Regions from separate parts of the Roseateles sp. P1_C6 genome, predicted to be linked through region 2. Evidence: riboswitches for the same ligand, from Rfam matches in the RefSeq annotation. Region 2 holds a riboswitch; each other region holds the start of a gene.
The links. A riboswitch is a leader RNA that binds a small molecule or an ion and turns the genes downstream of it on or off. The one in region 2 is predicted to bind S-adenosylhomocysteine.
Positions count from the first base shown of each region.

Region 1: linked by a shared signal. The riboswitch ahead of AC1D29_RS26785 (MFS transporter) and the one ahead of metH (methionine synthase) in region 2 are both predicted to bind S-adenosylhomocysteine.
Region 3: linked by a shared signal. The riboswitch ahead of ahcY (adenosylhomocysteinase) and the one ahead of metH (methionine synthase) in region 2 are both predicted to bind S-adenosylhomocysteine.

Region 1 is NZ_JBFUAK010000014.1:8,872-12,110, forward strand. Features, by position in the region: gene AC1D29_RS26780 (DUF3616 domain-containing protein) at 1-85, shown strand, start outside; gene AC1D29_RS26785 (MFS transporter) at 75-1,259, opposite strand; S-adenosyl-L-homocysteine riboswitch at 1,272-1,355, opposite strand; gene AC1D29_RS26790 (hypothetical protein) at 1,418-3,136, opposite strand; gene AC1D29_RS26795 (efflux RND transporter periplasmic adaptor subunit) at 3,214-3,239, opposite strand, start outside.
Region 2 is NZ_JBFUAK010000005.1:479,156-482,394, forward strand. Features, by position in the region: gene metH (methionine synthase) at 1-1,250, opposite strand, end outside; S-adenosyl-L-homocysteine riboswitch at 1,271-1,335, opposite strand; gene AC1D29_RS13570 (HD-GYP domain-containing protein) at 1,421-2,623, shown strand; gene AC1D29_RS13575 (GntR family transcriptional regulator) at 2,768-3,115, shown strand; gene AC1D29_RS13580 (ABC transporter ATP-binding protein) at 3,112-3,239, shown strand, end outside.
Region 3 is NZ_JBFUAK010000010.1:267,271-270,509, forward strand. Features, by position in the region: gene AC1D29_RS22465 (aldo/keto reductase) at 1-530, opposite strand, end outside; gene AC1D29_RS22470 (AraC family transcriptional regulator) at 688-1,593, shown strand; S-adenosyl-L-homocysteine riboswitch at 1,613-1,695, shown strand; gene ahcY (adenosylhomocysteinase) at 1,771-3,183, shown strand; gene AC1D29_RS22480 (TlyA family RNA methyltransferase) at 3,190-3,239, shown strand, end outside.

The DNA.
Region 1 (3,239 bases), on a different contig from region 2:
CGGCGGCGTCATGGTGGGCAAAAAGGCCTGCAAGGACGCCGCACCGGCCAAGCGCTCGTTCCGCGCGCTGGACGTCAGGCCTTAGCCGGCGCCGTCGGGTAGCGCCACACCAGCGCCGCGCTGGCCAGCAGCATCAGCAGCACGCCGGCAAACAACGGCGCCGCGCTGTCGGCCCGGCCCATGAACGGCGCCACGACTTGCGTGCCCAGCGCGCCGGCCGCCAGCAAGGCCAGGATCAACATCGCCGTGGCCCGCCCCATCTGCGCCGGCGGCAGCGCCAGCGCGTCGCCGAAGGTGGCCGGCCCACGGATGGCCAGCGCGCCGCAGAAGCAGAACCAGTAGCCCACCACGGCCGCATAAGGCAGCGGCCCCGATACCAGCGACGCCAGCAGCGCAAGCGAGCAGGCGACCACCTGCACCGCGTTGCCCAGGTGCACAACGCGCGCATGGCCCAGCCGTGCCGCCAGCCGGCCCGACTGCGTGGCGCCCAGCATGAAGGCGCCGACGCCGATGACCTGCTGCAGCGCGAAAGCCCCCGATCCCAGCCCCAGCGAGTGCTGCAGCAGCTGCGGCGAGCTGGCCAGGAAGGTCAGCAAGGCGCCGATGCACAGCGCATGCGACAACGCCAGGCGCAGGAAGCGCGGGTTGCGCGCGATGTCCAGGTAGCTGGCGTGGTGCGCCATGTCCAGCCCGGGCAGGCGGCGTGGTGCGATCTTGACGACCCAGGGCAGCACGAGCAGCGACAACGCCATCAGCACCCAGAAGGTGCCGCGCCAGTCCACCACGTGCAGCAGCGCGGCGCCGATGACCGGACCGGCCGCGGGCACGATGGCCTCGACCATGGAGATGGCCGCGATGCCACGCACGACGTCGGCGTCAGCCAGCGTCGCGCGCACGACGCTGGGCGCCACGATGGTGGCCGCAGCCGCCGCCACCCCTTGCAGCAGGCGCATGAGCAGCAGCGTCTCGATGTTGGGCGCCAGCGCGCAGCCCACGCTGGTCAGCGCCAGCAGCACCAGGCCCACCTCCATGCAGCGCCGCGGGCCCAGGCGGTTCAACAGCTCGCCCCACAGCAGCTGCGCGCCCGCCAGCCCGGCCAGGTAGACGGCCACGGTGGCCTGGGCGAGCGGCACGCTGATGCCAAGGCCAGTCTGCAGCGCCGGCACGGCGGGCAGGTAGAGGTCCATCGCGGCCATGCTGACGCCGGTGACGAAGGCCAGCGGCAGGATGGTGCGTATGGAGGCGGAACTTGAATGCATGGACAACCCTTTTCACAAAGGGCGCCCTTGAACCAGCGTCGCCACCGAGCGTGGCGGAGGCCCCCAAGGCCTTCCGTCGCAGCACCCCTCGGCAGGACGGCACCGCGGGGCTCAAGCCCGGCGCGGCGCGAGGCGGATTCTACGGACCGACGCGAACGTCAGCGCCCTGGTTGGAGCGACGCGTCGGCCGCGGCAAAGCTGGCTGCCAGCTGCGTCTTCACGCCCGCCAGCTCGGCCGCGGGCCGGCCCTGGGCCTGCAGCGCCTGCAGCAGCCCGCGCAGTGCCCAGCCGCTGGTGGGGTGCTCGGCCAGGTCGGCGCGAAAGCTCTGCTCGGCCTGGGCCCAGCGCTGCGCCTTGAGCTGCAGGTCGCCCAGCGCCAGCCGCGAGCCGGCGGCCAGCATCGGCGGCTCCATGCGGTCGACGAACTTCGCGGCCGCGACGCCTTCGGCCTGCAGCTGCAGCGCCGCGTCGGCACGCCCTTCGGCCAGCGCGACCTCGGCCGCCAAACGGGCCTTGGCCACCTGGGCCAGGCCGCGCAGCGTCTTCTCCCTGAAATCGTCACGGGCGTTCTCGCTGATCAGCCGGTCCGCGACGGGCGCGAGCTGCGCCAACGCCTGCTGCGCGTCGGCCAGGCGCCCGGTGCGCGCGAAGGCCACGCCGCGCGCCTGCTGGCCCAGCACGGTCGCCACGCCCAGGCCACCGCTGGGCATGGGCTCAGCCAGCACGTCCTCCCATCGCTCCAGCCGCATCAGCGTCAGCACCGGCCGGCTGCGCAGGTATTCGCCGGAGGGGTGGGTCCAGCTCGCGGCATGCTCGGCGGCGGCGCGCGCGTTGGCCAGGGCCACATCGCCGCGGCCCTGCATCAACGCGGCAAACCACAGGTAGGACCGGTTGTGCATGCGCCAGTCTTTGCCGACGCTGAAGCCCTGGCGCTCCAGCTCGGCTTCACGGGCGTCGTCCAGCGCCAGCGCGCGTTCGTTGACGGCCGCCGCCTCACCGTACCGCCCCAGCAAGCCGAAGGTGTGCGAGGGCATGTGCACCAGGTGGGGCGACTGCGGCGCCAAGCCGCCCAGGCGCTCGGCGGCCCCGACGGCGCGGCTGGCCTGGGTGGGTGTGTCCACCGCGTGGATCAGGTAGTGGTTCACGCCGGTGTGCCGCGGGTGGCGGGCCACGACCGCTTCCAGCCGCGCGGCCAAGTCGCCGACGCGGCCGCGGGGCTGGCCCGTGTCGTCGTCCCACCAGTCACCGCGCGTGGCGACCAACTCGGCCTCGGCCCACAGGGACAGCAGGTCAGGGTCGCCGGGCGCGCGGTCGGCCAGCGCATGCAGGCGGTCGGCGTAGGCCAAGTCCAGCGGGTCGGCGCGCTTGCCGGAAGTCTGGCCGCAGACGGGCGCGCTCAGCACGGCGACTTCCGCGCGCTGGCTGGCATGCGCATAGCGCAGCGCCATCGCGGCGATCAGCTCGCGCTCGCGCGGGCTGGCGTTCTCGCGCAGGTGCACGGCCAGGTCCACGTAGCGCCGGGCTTCGGTCAGGTCGCCACGGTCCGGCGCGTTGATGTTGGGGCCCAGCTGCCAGGCCACACCCCAGGCGCACATCGCGCAGCCGGGGTCGGCTGCCAGCGCGGCCTTGAACATGCGCACGGCTTCGTTCTCGTTGAAGGCATAGGCCTGCGCCACGCCCTGGCCGAACAGCCGGCGAGCTTCGTCGACGCGCGTCGTCGGCGCGAAGTCGACGCTGCCATAGCCCTCCAGCCGCGGCGCACGGGCGCTGCGGTCCACCTGCAGCGGCAGCCCCGAGCAGGACGCCAGCACGCACAGCGACACCAGGCTCAAGCGCCAAGAAGACCGAAGGGCGCGACCGGAAAAAGGCAGGGGCATGCAGGGCTCCGCAGCAGAGGAACGACGGGTTAGCCTAAAGGCGGCCGCGACGGCCCGCCACCGGTCATGCCATCAAGTCAGAGGAACCTGACCTTGCAGCGCA
Region 2 (3,239 bases):
CCGCCGCCTTCGATGAGCAGGCGCTTCTCTTCCTCGATGTAGGGCAGCAGGTGGGCCACGGCCTGCTTCATCACGCGGGCGCTCTTGACGACTTGCGGCAGGAACATCTTGCCGGCGCCGAACAGGTCGCCGACGACGTTCATGCCGGCCATCAGCGGGCCTTCGATGACGTGCAGCGGCCGGCCGCCCTTGGCCAGGATGGCCTGCCAGGCTTCCTCGGTGTCTTCGGTGATGAAGTCGGTGATGCCGTGCACCAGCGCGTGCGACAGCCGCTGGTTGACGTCGCCCGCGCGCCAGGCCAGGCGCGCCGAGTCGTCCTTGCCGGCGCTCTTGGCGCGGTCGGCGATCTCGATGAGGCGCTCCCCGGCGTCGGCGCGGCGGTTCAGCACGACGTCTTCCACGCGCTCGCGCAGCTCGGCGTCGAGGTCGTCGTAGACGCCCACCATGCCGGCGTTGACGATGCCCATGTCCATGCCCGCCTGGATGGCGTGGTACAGGAACACGGTGTGGATGGCCTCGCGCACCGGCTCGTTGCCGCGGAAGCTGAACGACACGTTGGACACGCCGCCCGACACCTTGGCGCCGGGCAGGTTCTGCTTGATCCAGCGCGTGGCCTCGATGAAGTCCACCGCGTAGTTGTCGTGCTCCTCGATGCCCGTCGCGATGGCGAAGATGTTGGGGTCGAAGATGATGTCCTCGGCCGGGAACCCGACCTCGTCCACCAGCACCTTGTAGGCGCGCGCGCAGATCTCGGTCTTGCGCGCGAAGGTGTCCGCCTGGCCTTTCTCATCGAAGGCCATCACGACGGCCGCGGCGCCGTAGCGGCGCACCAGCTTGGCCTGGCGGCGGAACTCGGCCTCGCCTTCCTTCAGGCTGATGGAGTTGACGATGCCCTTGCCCTGGATGCATTTCAGGCCGGCCTCGATGACGCTCCACTTGGACGAGTCGATCATGATGGGCACTCGGGCGATCTCGGGCTCGCCGGCGATCAGGTTCAGGAAGCGCACCATGGCCGCCTGGCTGTCCAGCATGGCCTCGTCCATGTTGATGTCGATGACCTGCGCGCCGTTCTCGACCTGCTGGCGCGCGACGGCCAGCGCCTGCTCGAACTGGCCCGCGAGGATCATGCGGGCGAAGGCCTTGGAGCCCGTGACGTTGGTGCGCTCGCCGATGTTGACGAACAGGCTGCCGGCGTCGATGGCGACCGGCTCCAGGCCGGAAAGTTTGAGAGGGGGCGGCGAGATGGTCATCGATGGCGGTCCACGCGGGAGATCGATGAGCGCCGTTTGAAACGATCCGAGCCTGGGGAAACTCCTCGCAGCGCTCCTCGGATGAGCCGGGAATTCTACGCAGGCGGCCCTTCGCCAGCGCTCAAGCTCGGCTTGCAGATGCCGAATGGCCGTACAGAATCAACAGATTCATGCCTGCCGACCTCATCCCCCTGCCCGCCCGCACGCTGCGCCTGGGCATGACGCTGCCCTACAACCTGTTCGACGCCAGCGGCAAGCTGCTGTTCGCGCGCGGCCAGGTGTTGCGTGACTCGCCGCTGGTGCGCAGCCTCGTGGACGGTGGCGCCTTCGTGAACGCCGAGGAGACGGTGGAGTACCAGCGGGCGCTGGCCCACCGCCTCGACACGCTGGTCATGCAGGACGTGCCGCTGTCGGACATCGCCAAGGCCGACACCGGCTTCCGGCTGGACACCCTGGTCCCGAGCAAGGTCGAGCAGGGCCCACGCGAGGCCTGGTCCGACCTGCTGCTGCACACGCATGCGCTGCTGCGCGAGGCCGAGCCGGTCGACTTCAGCACGCGCCTGGTGCAGGTGCGCGACGCCGCGCTGAAGCGCCTGCACTTCCACCCCGATGCGACGCTGCTGCTGCTCATCTTCGAGAGCAGCCAGGAGTTCGGCGACTACAGCGCCCGCCACGCGCTGCTGTCGCTGCTGCTGGCGGATCTCGTCGCCCAGCAGCTGCAGCTCGGCCCCGACCTGCGCGCGGCCTTGCAGGGCGGTGCGCTGACGATGAACTACGGCGCCGGCCCCGCGCATGACCGCCTCGCCAACCAAGTGGACCCGGCGACGCCCGCGCAGCGCCAGGCGCTGGCCGCGCACGGCGACCGCGCCGCCACTCGGCTGGCACAGGTCGGCGTCACCGATGGCACCTGGCTGACGGCGGTGCGGCTGCATCACGAAGCCGGCCCGGGCCCGCTCAGCAGCCGCAGCGATGGCGAGCGGCTGGCGAGGCTGCTGCGCCGCATCGACTTGTTCGGCGCGCGGCTGTCGCCCCGCCGCAGCCGCCAGGCGCTCAGCGGTGCCGCCGCGGCACGCGCCGTCTACCTGGACGAGCTGGGCCAGCCCGACGAGGCCGGCGCCGCGCTGATCAAGACCGTGGGCCTGTATCCACCGGGCAGCATCGTGCGCCTGGCCAATGGCGAGGTCGGCATCGTCTTCAAGCGCGGCTTCAGCGCGACGGAGCCGCTGGTCGCCGCGCTGATCGGCAAGAGCGGCAGCCCGTTGAGCAACCCGGTGCCGCGCGACACGCGGCTGGCCGCGCAGGCCATCGTCGCCAGCCTGGCGCCGGCGGAATTCAGGCTGCGCGTCAACCTGGAGGCGCTGCTCAAGCTCTGAGCGGCGGCTGACGTCACACCGACAGGGCGGCCCACGGGCCGCCCTTGGTCATTTCGGCGCTTGCATTCAGTCGACTGTGCATATATTCTGTGTATACACATTATGCACAGCAGTCTTTTCATCTCGCAGACCGACGCGAGGCCGATGTACCTCCAGATCGTGGAGCAGATCCGCCAGCGCGTCGCCGCCGGGGACTGGCCGGCGGGGCAGGAGCTACCGTCCATCCGCGCGCTGGCCGCCGACCTGCGCGTCAGCGTCATCACCGTCAAGCGCGCCTACCTGGACCTGGAGTCCGAAGGCGTCATCGTCACCCGCCACGGCAAGGGGTCGTTCGTGGCCGACGCGCAAGGCCTGGCCAAGGACATGCGCCTGGCCCAGCTCGACACCCACCTCGCCGCCGCGGGCGAGATCGCCCGCTCGCTCGGCATGACCGAGCCCGAACTCACCGAACGACTGCGCGACGCGCTGAACACCCAGGAACCCGCCCCATGAGCACCAAGGTCATCGAGATGAAAGGCGTGCGCAAGGCGTTCCGCTTCTTCACGCTGGAAGACGTGTCGCTGGACCTCGAACCCGGCCAGATCATGGGCCTGGTGGGCCCCAACGGCGCCGGCAA
Region 3 (3,239 bases), on a different contig from region 2:
GGGTGCACGGCGTGGGCGCGGCGAATCGTCGCCGCCGAGGCCTCCGACAAACCCAGGTGCTTGACCTTGCCGGCCTTCACCAGCCCGGCCATCGCGCCGACCGTGTCCTCGATGGGCACGTTCTTGTCGACGCGGTGCTGGTAATAGAGATCGATGTGCTCGACGCCCAGGCGCCGCAGGCTGGCGTCGCAGGCTTCACGCACATAGGCCGGGCTGCCGTCGATGCGCAGCACCGCGCCGTCCGGCGCGCGCACGTTGCCGAACTTGGTCGCCAGCACGACGTCATCGCGCCGCAGCGCCAGCAGCTGGCCCAGCAGGCGCTCGTTGGCACCCACGCCGTACATGTCGGCCGTGTCGAGGAAGTTGATGCCGATGTCCAGCGCATGGTGCAGCACGGCCAGCGACTGCGCGTCGTCGGCCGGGCCATAGAAATCGGACATGCCCATGCAGCCCAGGCCCAGGGCCGAGACCTCGGGGCCGTGGGTGCCCAGGCGGCGGCGCGGCAGGTGTTGAGAGGGGGTGGTGGTCATCGCGGAACTCCTTGAATGAATCATCAACGGGATGACGAGAGCTTAGGAATCCCCACCCCGCTTCGCCCAGCACAAAGCTGGGGCATGCTTGCCTGATCCTCCGAGGCCATGCCCGGCGTTACACAAAACCCGCGTCAGCCTTTGCACAATGGGCCGCATGCCCCAAGACGACGACCTGCTGGCCCTGCGCGAACGCGCGATTGCACTGGCGCTGGCTCGTGCCGGCAGCGACGGCCTGCACGGCACCGCCCTGCCCTGGCTGCGGCTGATCCGCGCCAGCGCCCCGGCCCAGCCGGTGCCGGCCGTCTACGAGCCCGGCCTCGTCCTTGTGCTGCAGGGCCGCAAGCAGGCCCGGGTCGGTGACGCCGTCGTGCAGTACGACGCGATGCAATGCCTGCTCGTGCCGATGACCATGCTGCCGCGCGGCCAGGTCATGGAGGCCAGCCCCGCCAAGCCCTACGTCTGCCTGCGCCTGAGTTGCGAGACCCAGGCGCTGGCCGAACTGCTGCTTGACAGCGACACGCCGACGCAGGCGGACGACGGCGCGGCCGGCCTGCAGGTCGCACCCGTCACCGCGCCGCTGCTGGACGCGGCGCTGCGGCTGCTGCAGTTGCTGGACCACCCGCAGGACCTGAAGACGCTGGCACCGCTGCTGCAGCGCGAGATCCTGTATCGCGTGCTGACCGGGCCGCTGGGCCCGCGCCTGCGCACGCTGACCCACACCGACGGCGTCACGCGGCGTGTCGGTCGCGTCGTCGAACAGCTGTCGCGCCGCTTTGCCGAGCCACTGCGCATCGAGGAGCTGGCGGAGATCGCGCACATGAGCCCGTCGACGCTGCACCTGCGCTTCAAGCAGCTGACCGCCCTGTCGCCGCTGCAGTTCCAGAAGACGCTGAGGCTGCAGCAGGCCCGCAAGCTGATGCTGGGCGACGGCCTGGACGCCGCCAGCGCCGCGCACCGGGTGGGCTACGAGAGCCCGTCGCAGTTCAGCCGCGAGTACCGGCGCCTCTTCGGCACGCCGCCGCGTGAGGACATCTCACTTCTGCGTGCCAGCACCGGCTGACCTGCGCCTAGAATGCGCGTCTTCCGAGGAGCGTTGCAACCTCAGCACCTTTTGAGGCCAGGCTCGGAGATTTCACCCCCCCTGCAACCGCGCTCACCCGCTGGCCATCCGTGCCTGGGTGAGGTTTGATCCCCTCGCACGACCGCCAGCGGCTTCATTCGCTTGAAGGAGCCCTGCATGAGCACCACGAACCACATCGTCAAGGACCTGTCGCTGGCCGACTGGGGTCGCAAAGAGATCAAGATCGCCGAGCACGAGATGCCGGCGTTGATGGCCATCCGCAAGGAATACGCCGAGAGCCAGCCGCTGAAGGGCGCGCGCGTCACCGGCTCGCTGCACATGACCATCCAGACGGCCGTGCTGGTCGAGACGCTGCAGGCTCTCGGCGCGGAAGTGCGCTGGGCGTCGTGCAACATCTTCTCGACGCAAGACCACGCTGCCGCCGCGCTGGCCGCCGTCGGCACACCCGTGTTCGCCTACAAGGGCGAGACGCTGGAAGACTACTGGGACTACACGCACCGCATCTTCGAATTCGCGGATAAGGGCGCGGCGGGCGAAGGCCCCAACATGATCCTGGACGACGGCGGCGACGCAACGCTGCTGATGCACCTGGGCCAGAAGGCCGAGAAGGACCTCTCCGTGCTGGCCAACCCCGGCAGCGAGGAAGAGCGCATCCTGTTCGCGGCGATCAAGAAGAAGGTTGCTGAGGACGGCACCTGGTACACCCGCAAGAGCGCCGAGATCATCGGCGTGACGGAAGAGACGACCACGGGCGTGCACCGCCTGAAGGAAATGTCGGCCAAGGGCACGCTGCTGTTCCGCGCCATCAACGTCAACGACTCGGTCACCAAGAGCAAGTTCGACAACCTGTACGGCTGCCGTGAGTCGCTGGTGGACGGCATCAAGCGCGCGACCGACGTGATGGTGGCCGGCAAGATCGCCGTCGTGGCCGGCTACGGCGACGTGGGCAAGGGCTCGGCGCAGGCGCTGCGCGCGCTGTCGGCCCAGGTCTGGGTGACCGAGATCGACCCCATCTGCGCGCTGCAGGCGGCGATGGAAGGCTACCGCGTCGTGACGATGGAGTACGCCCAGGACAAGGCCGACATTTTCGTGACGACGACCGGCAACAAGAACGTCATCCGCCACGAGCACATGCTGGCGATGAAGAACAACGCCATCGTCTGCAACATCGGCCACTTCGACAACGAGATCGAGGTCGCCGCGCTCGAGAAGTACGAGTGGGAAGAGATCAAGCCGCAGGTCGACCACGTCATCTTCCCGGACGGCAAGCGGATCATCCTCTTGGCCAAGGGCCGCCTGGTGAACCTGGGCTGCGGCACGGGCCACCCGAGCTACGTGATGAGCTCCTCGTTCGCGAACCAGACGATCGCCCAGATCGAGCTGTACGCGCACAAGGACAACTACGCCGTCGGCCAGGTCTACGTGCTGCCCAAGCACCTGGACGAGAAGGTCGCGCGCCTGCAGCTGACCACGCTGAACGCGCAGCTGACCGAGCTGACCGAGGAGCAGGCGGCCTACATCGGCGTCAACAAGGCTGGTCCCTACAAGCCCGACGCGTACCGCTACTGACCTGACATGCGCGCTGACCAGCTCCTCGTCGCCCAGGGCCTTGCGCCGACCCGTTC